Regions from separate parts of the Aeromonas sp. 130281 genome, predicted to be linked through region 2. Evidence: predicted binding sites of a transcription regulator. Region 2 holds the regulator's gene; the other holds the start of a gene.
What was found. The regulator NrdR, encoded in region 2, represses ribonucleotide reductase genes. The targets are predictions, from matches to a motif close to CACNNTATANNGTG.
Positions count from the first base shown of each region.

Region 1: a site for NrdR is predicted at 4,826-4,839, ahead of nrdA (class 1a ribonucleoside-diphosphate reductase subunit alpha). Genes of this name have one in related genera too.

Region 1 covers NZ_JBWVQS010000001.1:49,071-57,059, forward strand. Annotated here, with positions in the region: gene mltA (murein transglycosylase A) at 1-738, shown strand, start outside; gene yfaE (class I ribonucleotide reductase maintenance protein YfaE) at 850-1,170, opposite strand; gene nrdB (class Ia ribonucleoside-diphosphate reductase subunit beta) at 1,244-2,377, opposite strand; gene nrdA (class 1a ribonucleoside-diphosphate reductase subunit alpha) at 2,461-4,728, opposite strand; gene AC1IN8_RS00270 (HAD family hydrolase) at 5,397-6,080, opposite strand; gene ubiG (bifunctional 2-polyprenyl-6-hydroxyphenol methylase/3-demethylubiquinol 3-O-methyltransferase UbiG) at 6,080-6,796, opposite strand; gene gyrA (DNA topoisomerase (ATP-hydrolyzing) subunit A) at 6,996-7,989, shown strand, end outside.
Region 2 covers NZ_JBWVQS010000001.1:1,370,064-1,378,052, forward strand. Annotated here, with positions in the region: gene AC1IN8_RS06185 (riboflavin synthase) at 1-224, opposite strand, end outside; gene ribD (bifunctional diaminohydroxyphosphoribosylaminopyrimidine deaminase/5-amino-6-(5-phosphoribosylamino)uracil reductase RibD) at 280-1,389, opposite strand; gene nrdR (transcriptional regulator NrdR) at 1,565-2,014, opposite strand; gene AC1IN8_RS06200 (hypothetical protein) at 2,161-2,589, opposite strand; gene glyA (serine hydroxymethyltransferase) at 2,697-3,950, opposite strand; gene AC1IN8_RS06210 (hypothetical protein) at 4,381-4,707, shown strand; gene torS (TMAO reductase system sensor histidine kinase/response regulator TorS) at 4,711-7,539, opposite strand; gene torT (TMAO reductase system periplasmic protein TorT) at 7,610-7,989, shown strand, end outside.

The sequences.
Region 1 (7,989 bases), 1.3 Mb from region 2:
TACTCGCCGGTGCTGGAGGTGCGTCATCGCCCGGATGCCAAGTACAAGTACCCCATCTATGCCATGCCCAGATGTGGCGGTCGTTGCCCGAGCCGGGCCGAGATCCATCAGGGGGCCCTGGCCAACCGTGGGCTGGAGCTTGGCTACAGCAAGTCCCTCATCGACAACTTCCTGATGGACGTGCAGGGCTCGGGCTTTGTCCACTACGGGGATGACGACAGGCTGCAATACCTGGGCTACGGCGGCAAGAACGGCCACGGCTACGTGAGTATCGGCCGGGTGCTGATCGACCGCGGCGAGGTGCCCAAGGAGCAGATGTCCATGAAGGCCATCAAGGAGTGGGCGAGCCGCCAGCCGGAGGCGAACGTCAAGGAGCTGGTGGAGCAGAACCCCTCCTACGTCTTCTTCGAGCGTCGCCCCACCAATGACGTGGTGGGCGCCGCCGGCATTCCGCTGCTGCCCATGGCGGCAGTGGCCGCCGACAAGACCCTGCTGCCCATGGGGACCCCGATCCTCGCGGAAGTGCCCTTGCTCGACAAGGCCGGCAACTGGACCGGCAAACACCAGCTGCGCCTGCTGATCGCGCTGGATGTGGGCGGCGCCGTGAAGAAGGGTCACCTCGATCTCTATCACGGCATGGGGGAGAAGGCCGGGGTGGCCGCCGGTCACTACAAGCACTTCGGCCGGGTCTGGAAGCTGGGCCTGCATCACGGGCCGACCGCTGCCCCCTGGCTGTGACCCTTTGATGGCTCGGGCGCCTGCACGGGGCGCCCTCTGCAGATGACGCAACAAAAAGCCGCCGGATTGCTCCGGCGGCTTTTTGTTTTGCGCGAGTTGCCAGCTTGGGCGTCAGCCCTTCTGGATATCCAGCCGGATGGCCCCCACCGGCTTGCAGCAGCAGGGCAGGCACTCACCTGGGGAGACAAACGCCAGCGGCACGCTGGGGTAGTGCACTGTGCCTGCCAGCAAGGGGGTGCGGCAGGCGCCGCAATAGCCGCTGCGGCACTGGAACTCCACCCTGTGACCGTGGCGCTCCAGGGTCTCCAGCAGGCTCTCGCCGGGATGGGCGTGCAGCACGTCATCCCGGGTATGCACCCGTGGCGAGCCCGCCTCGCTCTGCGCGGGGGCAGAGCAGGGGGCGGGGGTCAGCGTGGTGGTGGCGTCACTCACGGCGCGGCGTACCCCAGAACGTCTGGGTGCACTTCGCTGCGAGTGCGACTGGCCAGCGGTTCGGGCAGCTGACTCACAGCTCGAAATCACCGAGATCGTCTGCGTGCACTTCGCTGTCGATCTGGCCGACCAGGTAGGAGCTCACCTCCACTTCCTGGGGGGCCACCTGCACGTTGTCGGAGGACAACCAGGTGTTGATCCAGGGGATGGGGTTTTGCTTGGCGCCAATGAAGGCTGGCTGCAGGCCGACCGCCGCCATCCGCAGGTTGGTGATGTACTCCACGTACTGGCAGAGGATGTCCTTGTTCAGACCGATCATGGAGCCATCCTGGAACAGGTACTCGGCCCACTCTTTCTCCTGCTCGGCCGCTTCCTTGAAGATCTCGAAGCAGGCCTGCTCGCACTCGGCGGCAATCTCGGCCATTTCGGGGTCGTCCTGACCGGTGCGCATCAGGTTCAGCATATGCTGGGTCCCCGTGAGGTGAAGGGCCTCGTCGCGGGCGATCATCTTGATGATCTTGGCGTTGCCCTCCATCAGCTCGCGCTCGGCGAAGGCAAAGGAGCAGGCGAAGCTCACATAGAAACGGATCGCCTCCAGGGCGTTGACGCTCATCAGGCAAAGGTAGAGTTTCTTTTTCAGCTCGCGCAAGGTGATGGTCACCTCGCGGCCGCCCACCTTGTGGCTCCCTTCACCGTGCAGGTGATAGAGCGCGGTTGCCTCGATCAGATCGTCGTAGAAGTGGCTGATGGAGCCGGCGCGCTTCAGGATCTGCTCGTTGGTGACGATGTCGTCGAACACCTGTCCCGGGTTGTTGACGATGTTGCGAATGATGTGGGTGTAGGAGCGAGAGTGGATGGTCTCGGAGAAGGCCCAGGTCTCGATCCAGGTCTCCAGCTCCGGGATGGAGACCAGGGGCAGCAGCGCCACGTTCGGGCTGCGACCCTGGATGGAGTCCAGCAGGGTCTGGTACTTCAGGTTGGAGATGAAGATGTGCTGCTCGTGGGGCGGCAGGGCCTGGTAGTCGATGCGATCGTGGGACACGTCCACCTCTTCCGGACGCCAGAAGAAGGAGAGTTGCTTCTCGATCAGCCGCTCGAAGATGTCGTGCTTTTGCTGATCATAACGGGCCACGTTGACCGACTGGCCGAAGAACATCGGCTCCTTGAGCTGGTCGTTCTGGGTCTGGCAGAAAGTTGAATAAGCCATGGTGATTTGAATGTCTTGAATGAGGGGAAACAGGAGGGCGGGAGCTTCATGCTCCCGCCCGGTTCATCAGATCGTGCTGCGACTTATATTTTACAAGCCCCGCCGGCGCAACCGTCGTCTTGCAGATCGGTCTGGGCGTCGTCCGCACCATCACGGGTGTTGTGATAGTAGAGGGTCTTGAGGCCGTATTTGTAGGCGGTCAGCAAGTCCTTGAGCAGCTGCTTCATCGGGACCTTGTTGCCTTCGAAACGGGCCGGGTCGTAGTTGGTGTTGGCGGAGATCGCCTGATCCACAAACTTCTGCATGATGCCGACCAGCTGCAGGTAGCCATCGACGCTCGGCTGCTTCCACAGCAGTTCGTACTGATCCTTCAGGCGATGGTACTCGGGCACCACCTGCTTGAGGATGCCGTCCTTGGAAGCCTTGACCGACACCAGACCACGGGGCGGCTCTATGCCGTTGGTGGCGTTGGAGATCTGGCTGGAGGTCTCGCTTGGCATCAGGGCGGTCAGGGTGGAGTTGCGCAGTCCCACTGTCTTGATCTCTTCACGCAGGCTTTCCCAGTCCAGGTGCAGCGGCTCGTTGCACAGCACATCCAGATCCTTTTTATAGGTATCTATGGGCAGGATCCCCTGGGCGTAGGTGGTCTCGTTGAAGGCCGGGCAGGGGCCGAACTCGCGGGCCAGCTGCACGGACGCCTTCAACAGGTAGTACTGGATCGCCTCGAAGGTGCGGTGAGTCAGGGCCAGACCGGAACCATCGGAGTAGCGGGCACCGTTCTTGGCCAGGTAGTAGGCGTAGTTGATGACGCCTATCCCCAAGGTGCGGCGGTTCATGCTGCCCTTCATCGCGGCCTTGAGGGGGTAGTCCTGATAGTCGAGCAGGGCATCCAGGGCGCGCACGGCCAGATCCGCCATCTCTTCCAGGTCTTCCAGCTTCTCGATGGCACCCAGGTTGAAGGCAGACAGGGTGCACAGGGCGATCTCGCCCTCTTCGTCATCCACGTTGTTGAGCGGCTTGGTGGGCAGCGCAATCTCGAGGCAGAGGTTGGACTGGCGCACCGGGGCCACGGCCGGATCGAACGGGCTGTGGGTGTTGCAGTGATCCACGTTCTGGATGTAGATGCGACCGGTGCCGGCGCGCTCCTGCATCATCAGGGAGAAGAGATCCACCGCCTTGAGGGTCTTCTTGCGAATGGACGGATCCTGCTCGTACTTGACGTAGAGCTGCTCGAACTTGTCCTGATCCGCGAAGAAGGCGTCGTACAGGCCAGGTGCATCGGACGGGGAGAACAATGTGATGTCGCCGCCCTTGATGAGACGCTGGTACATCAGCTTGTTGATCTGCACCCCGTAGTCCATGTGACGGACCCGGTTCTCTTCCACGCCGCGGTTGTTCTTCAGTACCAGCAGGCTCTCCACCTCGGTGTGCCACAGGGGGTAGAAGAGGGTGGCCGCACCGCCGCGCACACCGCCCTGGGAGCAGCACTTCACGGCAGTCTGGAAGTACTTGTAGAAGGGGATGCAGCCGGTGTGGAAGGCTTCGCCGCCACGGATGGGGCTGCCCAGACCACGGATGCGTCCGGCGTTGATGCCGATGCCGGCGCGCTGGGAGACATAACGGACGATGGCGCTGGCGGTGGCATTGATGGAATCCAGGCTGTCATCGCACTCGATCAGCACGCAGGAGCTGAACTGACGGGTCGGGGTGCGCACGCCGCTCATGATCGGGGTCGGCAGGGAGATCTTGAAGGTCGAGACCGCATCGTAGAAACGCTTGATGTAGTCCAGACGGGTATCTTTCGGATACTTGGAGAAGAGGCAGGCCGCCACCAGGATGTAGAGGAACTGCGGGCTCTCGTAAATTTCGCCGGTGACGCGGTTCTGCACCAGGTACTTGCCTTCCAGCTGCTTGACCGCCGCGTAGGAGAAGTCCATGTCACGCCAGTGGTCGAGGTGGGCGTTGAGCTCCTCGAATTCGGCCTGGGTATAGTCGGTCAGCAGGTGCTTGTCGTACTTGCCCATGTCCACCAGACGGGCGACGTGCTGGTAGAGGTGGGGCGGCTCGAACTGGCCGTAGGCCTTCTTGCGCAGGTGGAAGATGGCCAGGCGGGCGGCCATGTACTGGTAATCCGGGCTCTGTTCGGAGATCAGGTCAGCAGCGGCCTTGATGACGGTTTCGTGGATGTCGGCGGTACGGATACCGTCATAGAACTGGATGTGGGACTTGAGCTCCACCTGGGAGACCGACACGTTGTCGAGCTTCTCGGCGGCCCAGTCGAGCACGCGGTGAATTTTATCCAGATCGATGGGTTCTTTGTGGCCGTTACGCTTCGTCACAAACAAGTTCATTGGCTGATGACCTTTAGTTGATTCCCGAAAAACCATGGCGCCCAGCATCCAGGGTTCCCTTCTTGAGGGTGGCCTGGGGGCGAAGTGCGCCATGAATCACAAGATATAGTGTTATTTTAAATTCGAACTACAAGATAGTGAGGTCGGCACAGCATTGCAATCTGTGGATAACGCATTAGCTGTGGATAAATTGTGGGTGTTCGGGTTCGAGTTAGTGACTGCTCACAGTGAGTGGGTTTTCATCCGTCCGATCCGGCAAATGCAAGTCCGATGATCGAAGATGGAAAATTTAAATAACTTTTTTTGCTTGCGAAAAGGGGGTGTTTTTACTAGCAAATTCAGCCTGGTTATCCCTTGTGCAGCCAGGGTCAAAAGCTGTCCTGTCCCCGCAGGCGCGCACTTGTCATCCTCTCAAAACAAGGGGCACATCTGCGCCCCTTGTCATTGCCAATGTGCGGCCCGGTGAGTGAACGTCGTGCTCATCTGGGAACCCTTTGGCGTTAAAGCTGCCCGGATGATCCATCTATAACGTCATGCGGAACAGGGCTGACTCAGGTCAGCTCGTAGCGCAGCCAGTGGTGCAGGGCCTGCCTCGTACGGCATCGAACTGCAGATCCGCACCCCGATGGTCCACTTATACCGTTTATGCAGTGCAATGCTGGTTTGGCTCAGGTCAGCTCGTAACGCAGCCAGTGGTGCAGGGCCTGTACCGTATCAAAGTGCAGGTCGGCGCCCCAGTCGGCGGTATCCTCGTCATCGCTCAGATAGCCCCAGCCCGCCACCGCGGTAAGCATGCCGGCGTTGCGCCCCGCCTCGATGTCGCGCACGTGATCCCCTACATAAAGGCAGTGGCTCGCCTCGACCCCGAGCCGCTCGCAGGCAAAGAACATGGGGGCGGGGTCTGGCTTGCGTACCGGCAGGGTGTCGGCACTGACGGTGACGCCGCAGCTGGCAAGCTCGGGCAGGGCGGCCAGCAGCGGCTCGGTGAGAAAGCCCGGCTTGTTGGTGACTATGCCCCAGGGCAGCTTCTTCTTATCGAGCCATTCGATGAGATCCAGCATCCCTTCATAGGGACGGGTACCGACGCAGAGGTTGGCGGCGTAATGGGCGAGCAGGGCGTTGCGAAGGCGCGTGGCCCCCAGCTCTTCCAGCAGATCCTCCCCCAGGCCCGCCTTGAGCAGCCCGAGGGCCCCGTGGGAGGTGGTCTGGCGGATGATGGCCTCGGGCAGCGGGGCAAAGCCTTCGCTCACCAGCACATGGTTGACGGCGGCGCCGAGATCCGGGGCCGTGTCGAGCAGGGTGCCGTCCAGATCGAACAGCACGCAGCGCAGGGGCGCCTTGTCGGTGCTCATCAGACTGACTCCGGGCGCACGAAGGCCACCATGTAGTTGACGTCGACGTTCCTGCCGAGCTTGAAGCTGTTGGAGAGCGGCGCGTAGTGCACCCCGCTCATGTCCCGCACCAAGAGGCCCGCGGCTTCACCCATGCGGCACAACTCGGCGGGAGTGATGAACTTCTTGTGATCATGGGTGCCCTTGGGCACCATCTTCAGCAGGTACTCGGCCCCCAGGATCATCATCAGGTAGGCTTTCGGGTTGCGGTTGATGGTGGAGACATACACCTTGCCCCCCGGTCGCACCAGGGTGGCGATGGCCCGCAGCACGGAGGCGGGATCCGGCACATGCTCCAGCATCTCCATGCAGGTGACCACATCATACTGACCCGGGGCCTCGGCGGCATGAGCTTCGGCGGTGATCTGGCGGTATTCGAGCTCCACACCCTGCTCCAGGGCGTGCAGGCGGGCGACCCCGAGGGGCTCCTTGCCCATGTCGATGCCGGTCACGCGAGCACCCCGGCGGGCCATGCTCTCGGAGAGGATGCCGCCGCCGCAGCCGATGTCGAGCACGCGCTTGCCAAACAGGCCGCCGCTCTTGTCGGTGATCCAGTCAAGGCGCACCGGGTTGATCTGGTGCAGGGGCTTGAACTCGCCCTCCATGTCCCACCAGCGGGAGGCGATGGCTTCAAATTTGGCGATTTCTGTCAGATCGACATTGGCATCACTATTCATTTTTTGATGATCCTGTGGCAGGGCGCGCAGCGGGCAGGGCGCGCGCAATCTATTGTCCTGGCGGGCATTATAACGGACGGACTTGGGCACACCAGCCCGACGTGTTACCCGGATTTGTGGCTTAAGGTATTTGGCTCAGTGTGTTACCATGTCGCGCTGTTTAAGCCAAAGAACAACTAATTAGGGATTAAGGCTTTCTATGAGCGATCTGGCCAGAGAGATCACGCCGGTCAACATCGAAGAAGAGCTCAAGAGTTCCTATCTGGATTACGCCATGAGCGTGATCGTAGGACGAGCTCTGCCGGATGTGCGTGATGGCTTGAAACCGGTTCACCGCCGCGTTCTGTTTGCTATGAACGAGTTGGGGAACGACTGGAACAAGCCCTATAAAAAATCGGCCCGTGTGGTCGGTGACGTAATCGGTAAATATCACCCGCACGGCGATATTGCTGTGTATGACACCATTGTCCGGATGGCGCAGGATTTCTCCATGCGTTACATGCTGGTCGATGGACAGGGCAACTTCGGCTCGGTCGATGGCGACAACGCTGCGGCCATGCGTTACACCGAAGTGCGGATGGCGCGCATCTCCCACGAGTTGCTGGCCGATCTGGACAAAGAGACCGTGGACTGGGTGCCGAACTACGACGGCACCGAGATGATCCCGGCTGTCATGCCCACCAAGGTACCCACCCTGTTGATCAACGGTTCCTCCGGTATCGCGGTGGGCATGGCGACCAACATTCCTCCTCATAACCTCACCGAGATAGTCAACGGCTGTCTGGCGTTGATCGAGAATGGCGCCCTCACCATTGACGAGCTGATGACCTATGTCACCGGCCCGGATTTCCCCACCGGCGGCATCATCAACGGGCGCTCCGGCATAGTGCAGGCCTACCGGACCGGTCGCGGCTCCGTCTATGTGCGGGCCAAGGCTGAGGTGGAAGTGGACGAGAAGAGCGGTCGCGAGACCATCATCGTTCACGAGATCCCCTATCAGGTGAACAAGGCGCGGCTGATCGAGAAGATCGCCGAGCTGGTCAAAGAGAAGAAGGTCGAGGGCATCAGTGCCCTGCGCGATGAGTCTGATAAAGACGGCATGCGCATCGTTATCGAGATCAAGCGCGGCGAGTCCGGCGAGATTGTGTTGAACAATCTCTACAAGCACACCCAGATGCAGACCACGTTCGGCA
Region 2 (7,989 bases):
TCGGCAAAGCCGGTGCGAGAGAGCGTCTCAAGCGACACGTCGGCGGTATAACTCTTGTCGCCCAGCGCCACCACGGTGAGGCAGACGCCGTTGGTGGCGATGGAGTCGCCCAGCTTAACGTCGCTAAAATCCAGACCTGGTGCGTGGACGGTGAGGGCCATGTCATCGCCCTGACGGCGCAGCTCGGCCAGGGTTCCCACCGCTTCGATAATTCCGGTAAACATGCAGATCACCTTGCTGATGACGGGGGCTGATCATGCCCCCTTGAACATTGATAAATCAGGCTATTTTGGCGGTAATGCGAATATCCGGCCCCACCATGCGCACATCCTTGATGGCGAGCTTGGGGGCCTGGAACAGCCGGGTCAGACCGGGCAGATGGAACAGGCCACGCCCCTCGTCACCCATCAGTTTGGGCGCCTGATAGAGCACCAGCTCATCCACCAACCCCTTATCCAGTAGAGCGCCACACAGCCGTGGCCCCGCCTCGACCAGCACCGAGTTGACGTTTTGCTTGGCCAGCAACATGAACAGGCTGACCAGATCCAGCTTGCCATCCAGCAGCGGCACTTCCAGCTGTTGCACCCACGCAGGCCACTCCCCGTCGACCTTGTGACGGGCCAGCAGCACAGGGCTCTCGCTCTGGAACAGGGGCAGGTCCGGGGTCAGCCGGTTCTGGGAATCGACGATGACCCGCAGCGGCTGGCGCAGGGCCTCCCTGGGATAGCTGGCCTTGACCGAGGCCGGCAGCTCGTCCCAGCGCACATTGAGGGAGGCGCCGTCGGCCAGCACCGTCTCGGCGCTGGAGAGCACCGCATCGTGGCGGGCACGCAGCCGCTGCACGTCCCGGCGCGCCTCCGGGGAGGTGATCCACTGGCTCTCGCCGCTCGCCATGGCGGTGCGACCGTCGAGGCTGGCGCCGAGCTTGACCGTCACCTGCGGGAAGGCGGTGCGCATCCGCTTGAAGAAACCGGGGTTCAGGGCCTCGGCCTCGGCGCTGAGCAGGCCGAAGTCGGTCTTGATGCCCGCCTCGGAGAGCATGCGCAGGCCGCGTCCCCCCACCTGGGGATTGGGATCCACCATGGCGGCGACCACCCGGGTCACCCCGGCCTTGATCAGCGCCTCGGCACAGGGAGGGGTGCGACCGTGATGGGAGCAGGGCTCCAGGGTCACATAGGCGGTGGCGCCGCGAGCCTCTTCCCCGGCGGCATGCAGGGCATAGACCTCGGCATGGGGTTCACCGGCACGCTGGTGCCAGCCCTCCCCCACCACCACGCCGGCCTTCACCAGCACGGCGCCCACACAGGGATTGGGGGCCGTGGTGTAACGGCCGCGACGGGCCAGCTCGAGGGCCCGGCTCATCCATTGGTAATCATCTTGACTAAACATCTGGGCTCCCGTTCAACGCGAGAAAATAGGGGTGCTAACGCAATCCGTGGGTGGCTGGCTTATTTCTCCAGCTTGGCGATCTCTTCACCGCTTCTTGTTACAAACAAGGCGGATGTCCTCGAGTCCTGAGGTAGAGAGGGGTGAAGCGGATATTGCTTTGCTCACCCGACCCTCTTCACTTCTCCAGCTTGGCGATCTCTTCGCCGAACTCGCGGATGTCCTCGAAGCTGCGATAGACGGAGGCGAAGCGGATATAGGCCACCTTGTCCAGGCTCTTGAGTTCATCCATCACCAGGTTGCCCACCAGCTGGGACGCGACTTCGCGCTCGCCGGTGGCACGCAGCCGGGATTTGATGTGATTGACCCCCTTTTCGATGGCCTCCATGCTCACCGGCCGCTTCTCCAGGGCCCGCAGTATGCCGGCCCGCAGCTTGTCTTCATTGAAGGGCTCGCGGGAGCCATTGGACTTGATGACACGGGGCATCACCAGCTCGGCCATCTCGAAGGTGGTGAAGCGCTCATGGCAGAGCAGGCATTCACGACGGCGGCGCACCTGATGGCCTTCTGCCACCAGACGGGAATCGATCACCTTGGTATCAACCGCACTACAGAAAGGGCAATGCATCGGACCTCCGGCGTTAACGGAAAAGGCACCTGCCCCGCGGGGTCAGGATCTTGGCCGGCCAGTGTAGCACGGCCATCCAAAGCCGGTAAAAGCCCAGAAAAAACAATGCCACCTGTGGGTGGCATTGGGGCAGAAATGGCGCCGATTCAGTCGTCGTAGGGCAACAGATCCGGATCGCAATCCACATAGTCGGGGGCCGGATCTAGCTCGAATTGCACCGCATCGATATGGGTATGGCCCTGCATCAGCGCCTTGCCCACCCTGTGCATGCCATCCATCACCCGCCCCGCACTGTCCAGAATGATGGGATAGGCGAGATCGGCGGCCTGCATCAGCTGGCAGTGTTCTACTATGCTGCGCACCGTGGGTTTCACGCTGCCATGCCCGTACCAGTGCTCGCTATCGAGCTCCGCGAGCTGCGAGAGTGGCACAGCGCGCACCGGCAACCCGCGGCTCAGCCGCACCAGACGGCGTACATCCCAGGCCAGCAGGCCCTCGGGGCTGGGGCGAAAATGATACTGGGCGCGGAGGGCAGAGATGAGTTCCTCATCACTGAGCGCGGTCTGATTTGGCATGGTGCCTCCTCTGTCGGTCGATGAGTACAGCCCTATGGCAAGGCCGGAGCAGAAACAACAATGCCACCCTGGGGTGGCATTGTTTTTATACCAGAGTCTCTGGCGTATCAGGCATAAACCGGGAAACGGCGGCAGATATCCAGCACCTTCTCGCGAACGGTGGCCAGCACGGCGTCGTTGTCGTGGTTGTCCAGCACGTCGCAGATCCAGTTGGCCAACTGGATGGACTCGGCTTCCTTGAAACCGCGGCGGGTGATGGCCGGGGTACCGATCCGCACGCCGGATGTGACGAACGGAGAGCGCGGGTCGTTCGGCACGGAGTTCTTGTTGACGGTGATGTTGGCCTTGCCCAGTGCGGCGTCGGCGTCCTTACCGGTCAGCTCGCGGCCGATGAGGTCAACCAGCATCAGGTGGTTGTCGGTACCGCCGGAGACGATCTTGTAACCGCGCTCGATAAAGGTAGCTGCCATGGCCTTGGCGTTCTTGACGACCTGGGCCTGATAGGTCTTGAACTCGGGCTCCAGCGCTTCCTTGAAGGCCACGGCCTTGCCGGCGATGACGTGCATCAGCGGGCCGCCCTGACCACCCGGGAAGACGGCGGAGTTCAGCTTCTTGTACAGATCTTCGTCGTCGGCGGCGGAGAGGATCAGACCACCGCGCGGACCGGCCAGGGTCTTGTGGGTGGTGGAGGTGACCACGTGGGCGTGGGGCACCGGGTTCGGGTAGACGCCAGCGGCAATCAGACCGGCCACGTGGGCCATGTCGACGAACAGGTAAGCACCGATCTTGTCGGCGATTTCGCGCATGCGGGCCCAGTCGACGATGCCGGAGTAGGCGGAGAAGCCACCTATCATCATCTTCGGCTTGTGCTCGACCGCCAGGCGCTCCATCTCGTCATAGTCGATCTTGCCGGACTCATCGATGCCGTAGGGGATGATGTTGTACAGCTTGCCGGAGAAGTTCACCGGGGAGCCGTGGGTCAGGTGACCACCGTGGGCCAGGTTCATGCCCAGCACGGTGTCGCCCGGCTGCAGCAGGGCCATGTAGACGGCGCTGTTGGCCTGGGAGCCGGAGTGCGGCTGCACGTTGGCATAGGTGGCACCAAACAGTTCCTTGGCGCGCTCGATGGCCAGGGTTTCGACCACGTCGACGTACTCGCAACCGCCGTAGTAACGCTTGGCCGGATAGCCTTCGGCGTACTTGTTGGTCAACTGGGAGCCCTGGGCTTCCATGACGCGGGGGCTGGTGTAGTTCTCAGACGCGATCAGCTCGATATGTTCTTCCTGACGACGGGTTTCGTCTGTGATGGCCTGCCACAGCTCTGGATCATAGCCGGCGATGGTCATGTCACGTTTCAACATCCGTTTATCTCCTGAAAATCGTTTGCGCGATAGGTGAAGTGGGCCCGCGCATTGTAACGTGAGCTGGATCAAAGAGACAGTCCAACCACCCAAAAACTTGTTTATAAAATGTAAAATACGTCGCAATTTTCGAAGCCGGACGCCCCTCTTTCCCCTTGCCTCTCGCGGGGCCGGCGCCCCTTCCGTCGGCTCGGCCCCTCCTGGGGCGCCCGGCAATCCTGTCTGACCCGCCCCCTGAATCCTCCCCTATGGAGGGCAAAAACCAGAGCCAGATCATGGATATAGCATTTACTAACAGATAACATCTTTAGACGGCACAGGGGCTGCGAAGCCTGGCGAGCGGCCATCGGCTGGCAACGGCAGGGCCCTTTGGCGCACAGGGTCGCACCAGAGCCCTGCATTTGCCTCTCTCACCACAAGGGGGAATTCCATGGATCATCTGATGCTGTTCGTGATTGTCGCCGTCTTTGCCATCTTCTATTGGGTCTATTACACCGGCAGTCGCAAGGGCGCCTGCACCACCCGCTGGGAGACGCTGCCCACCCGGGCGCAGTACCTGGCGGCCCACCCCGAGGCCGTCGATGGCGATATCATCTTCTGCATCCATTGCGGCCACCATCAGCAGCTCGAGGTGGGGGTGGTGCACCAGGCCGACTACCGGCGCCAGCACATCTGCCCCCGCTGCAAGCAGGCGCTCTACAGAGACGAGGAGCAGGAAGGAAGCGGCGGATCAGTCGTCGGCAGCAGACCAGGCTGAGGCTCATGCCGGGGCCGACAGCTGCCTCTCCTGCCACGCCTTGAGCGTCGCCACCGCCGCATCAAACTCCCCGGCCAGCCCCGCCGGATCGGCGTCTCCCGCCTCCAGGGCGGCGCACTGCGCGGCAAAATCATCCAGCCCGAGCGCCAGGGCACTGCCCTTGAGCTTGTGGGCCATCCCCTTGCGCTCTTCCCCCTCGCACCGCACCAGTGCGGCCACCAGGGCCGCCCCCTGGGATTCAAACAATCCGATGAGCTGACGGATGCGCTGACTGCCGAGCAAGGCCAGGTCGGCGTCCAGCACGGGGTTGGCGGCCTGGGGGGCCGGCAGGCTGACGGTGCCCTCCCTCGCGTCCGGCAGGGCCTGCGCTGTCTCTATCTGGAACTGACGGTCGATGGCGCTGGCCAACGCCGCCAGACGCACCGGTTTGCCGACAAAGTCCGCAAAGCCCGCCTCCAGACAGAGACGGATATCCTCGGGGTACATCTGGGCCGAGATGGCGATGGCAGGCAGGGGGCGCTCGTGCACCTCCTCGCTGATGGCGGCCAGATCTTCGCGCAGGGTCAGGCCATCCATGTCAGGCAGATTGATATCGAGCAGCGCCAGATCGAAACTCCGCTCAGTCACCCGCGCCAGCGCCGAACGCCCGTCTTCCGCCAGGGTGACGCAATGGCCCAGGCGAGTCAGCATGCCCTGCGCCACCAGCCGGTTGATCTCGTTGTCTTCCACCAGCAGGATCTCGCGAGGCTGGCCGAGGTGCAGCGGCTGGGCCGCGGCCGGCAGCTGGGCGGCCGAGCGTTGCAGGGGCAAGCTGAAGCTGAAGCGGCAACCCTCCCCGGGCCGGCTGGCGAGGCACAGCTCCCCCCCCATGGCGGCCACCAGCCTGCGGCTGATGGCAAGCCCCAGCCCTGTGCCCCCCTGGTGCCCCATGTCCCGCTTGCGCTGGCGGAACGCCTCGAACACCGCCTCCTGCTCCTGTTCAGGAATGCCGGGGCCGGTATCGCTCACCACGAACAGGATGCAGGGCTCGGCGCAGGGGCCGCCGCATGGGAGGGGGCTCACCTCGAGGCAGATCCGGCCCCTGGCGGTGAACTTGACCGCGTTGCCCAGGAGGTTCGCGAGTACCTGGCGCAGCTTGCCCAGATCCCCTTCCACCACGGGAGGCAGGGCGGGGGCGTACTCCAGCACCAGGGCCACCCCTCTGGCCTCTGCCCTGGGCCGGAACAGGGCGCTCAGCTCATCGACCAGCTGATGCAGCGGGAAGGGTTCCCGGCGCGCCTCCACGTGGCCCGCCTCGATCTTGGAGTAGTCGAGGATGTCGTTGAGGATCTCCAGCAGGGATTCGCCGCTGTGCTCTATGGCGGCGAGATAGCGCCGCTGGGTCTCGCTGAGATGGGTATCTTCCAGCAGGGTCAGGCCCCCCAGAATGCCGTTCATGGGGGTGCGGATCTCGTGGCTCATGGTGGCGAGGAAGACCGACTTGGCCCGATTGGCCTGTTCCGCCTCGGCACGGGCCAGGCGCTGCTTCTCCACCTCTTCGTTGAGGCGCAGATTGGCATGGCTGAGCTGCTCCGTCCGCTCCACCACTCGCGACTCCAGCTCCCGCTGATAGCGGCCCAGCTCGACCGCATTGTCACGAAACACCTGCAGGGCCCGTCCCAGCTCCGCCAGCTCGTCACGGCCGGCACTGGCGATCGGGTCAAGGGGGGCCAGATCCCCCCGCGCCAGCCGGCTCATCCCCGCCACCGCGTGTTGCAGCGGCCAGACGATGCGGCCGTAGACCATGCGCCACATCAGCAGCATCAGCAGCACCAGGGTGAGCAGACCTATCCCCATCAGTGCCTGCTCCAGCAGCCTGAGACGCTGGCTCAGTGCCTGCTGACTCTGCCCCAGGGAATCGCGGGCACGGTTGACCAGATCACCCACCTGCTGGTTGAGGCTGCTCATCAAGGCCTCATTGGCGCTGGCCAGCACCCGCAGGGCCTCCCCCTTGCCGAGCCAGTCGCTGCGCAGTTGCACCAGCTGGTCGCTCTGCGCCAGCACGGCGAGGGCCTGCTCCACCCCCTGGCGGCGGGCCGGATCCGTCACCGCCCCGGCCCGAAGCTGCAATATCGCCAGCTCCCGCTGTCCATCCCGCAACAGTGCCTGCAAGCGCTCCTGCCGCTCGCCGCGCCAGATCTCCTCGATGCGCTGCTGCTGCATCAGGGTTCTGTGACGCAGCTCGGTCATCTGCTCCAGCCAGTCGAGATCCTGCTCCAGCAAGCGGTCTATCGCTGCGGCGGCGGCGCGCCCCTGCAAGGGGTAGAGGGAGCCGAGCCCCGCCACCATCACGGTCTCGGCATTCTCCATCTGGCTGCGGGCAAGCTCCGCCACCTCGCCGGCCGCGGCCACCAGGCGGGCGCGCAGGTCGTTGCCTTGCGCCATCAGGGTCAGGCGCTCCCCCACCAGCCAGCCCTGCTGCCCCAGGTTGCCGATGATGCTCTGGCTCAGGGGATGGAGCTGCTCCTGCACCTGCCTGTCCCCCTCACCGCCGAGCTGCGCCAGCAGGCGCTGCATCTGCTGCCCCTGCAGGGTGAGCAAGCGTCCCTGATGCTCACGCTCCGCCTCGCTGGTCGCCGTGGCCAGCAGATGGGAGGCGCTCTGGATCTCGCCGCTCAGGCGCGCCAGGGTACGGGCCCGCTCCTGATCGGCCAGGGTCTGCTGCACCCCCTGCTCCAGCTGGCGCAGGTGGGTGAGCCCAATCCACCCGAGCAGGGAGGCGCTCAGGGTCAGCAGCGCCATCAGGGAGAAGGCCAGCAGCAGCCTGCCCCCCAGGCCGGAAAAGATTCTCACGCTCGGCACCTTGGTTGTGGTCGGCTTTGACCGGATAATGTGGGCCCACACTTTAACAAAACCCCGGCTCATGCGAAGCGTCTATCTCTCCCTGTTGCTCATGCTGCTCCCTGGCCCCCTCCTCGCCTTCGAGGTGGATCACTGGCCAGGTGGCGCCTTCAGCGGCCAGCCCGTGCGCCTCCTGTGGCCAGGGCCAGCGCCTCTTCCATCTCCCCTGACCCTGTGCGCCCTCTATCCCCATCTGCGGGATGCCTACTGGCTGTCGGTCAATCAGGGCATGGTGGAAGAGGCGACACGGCTTGGGGTCAGCTTGCGGATCCACGAGGCGGGGGGCTACGGTGCCCTGGCCGAGCAGCGCCAGCAGTTGCAGCAGTGCGTGAGGGAGGGGAGCGACGCCATTCTGCTTGGCGCCGTGAGCTATGAGGGGCTGAGGGAGGCAATCACCGCCAG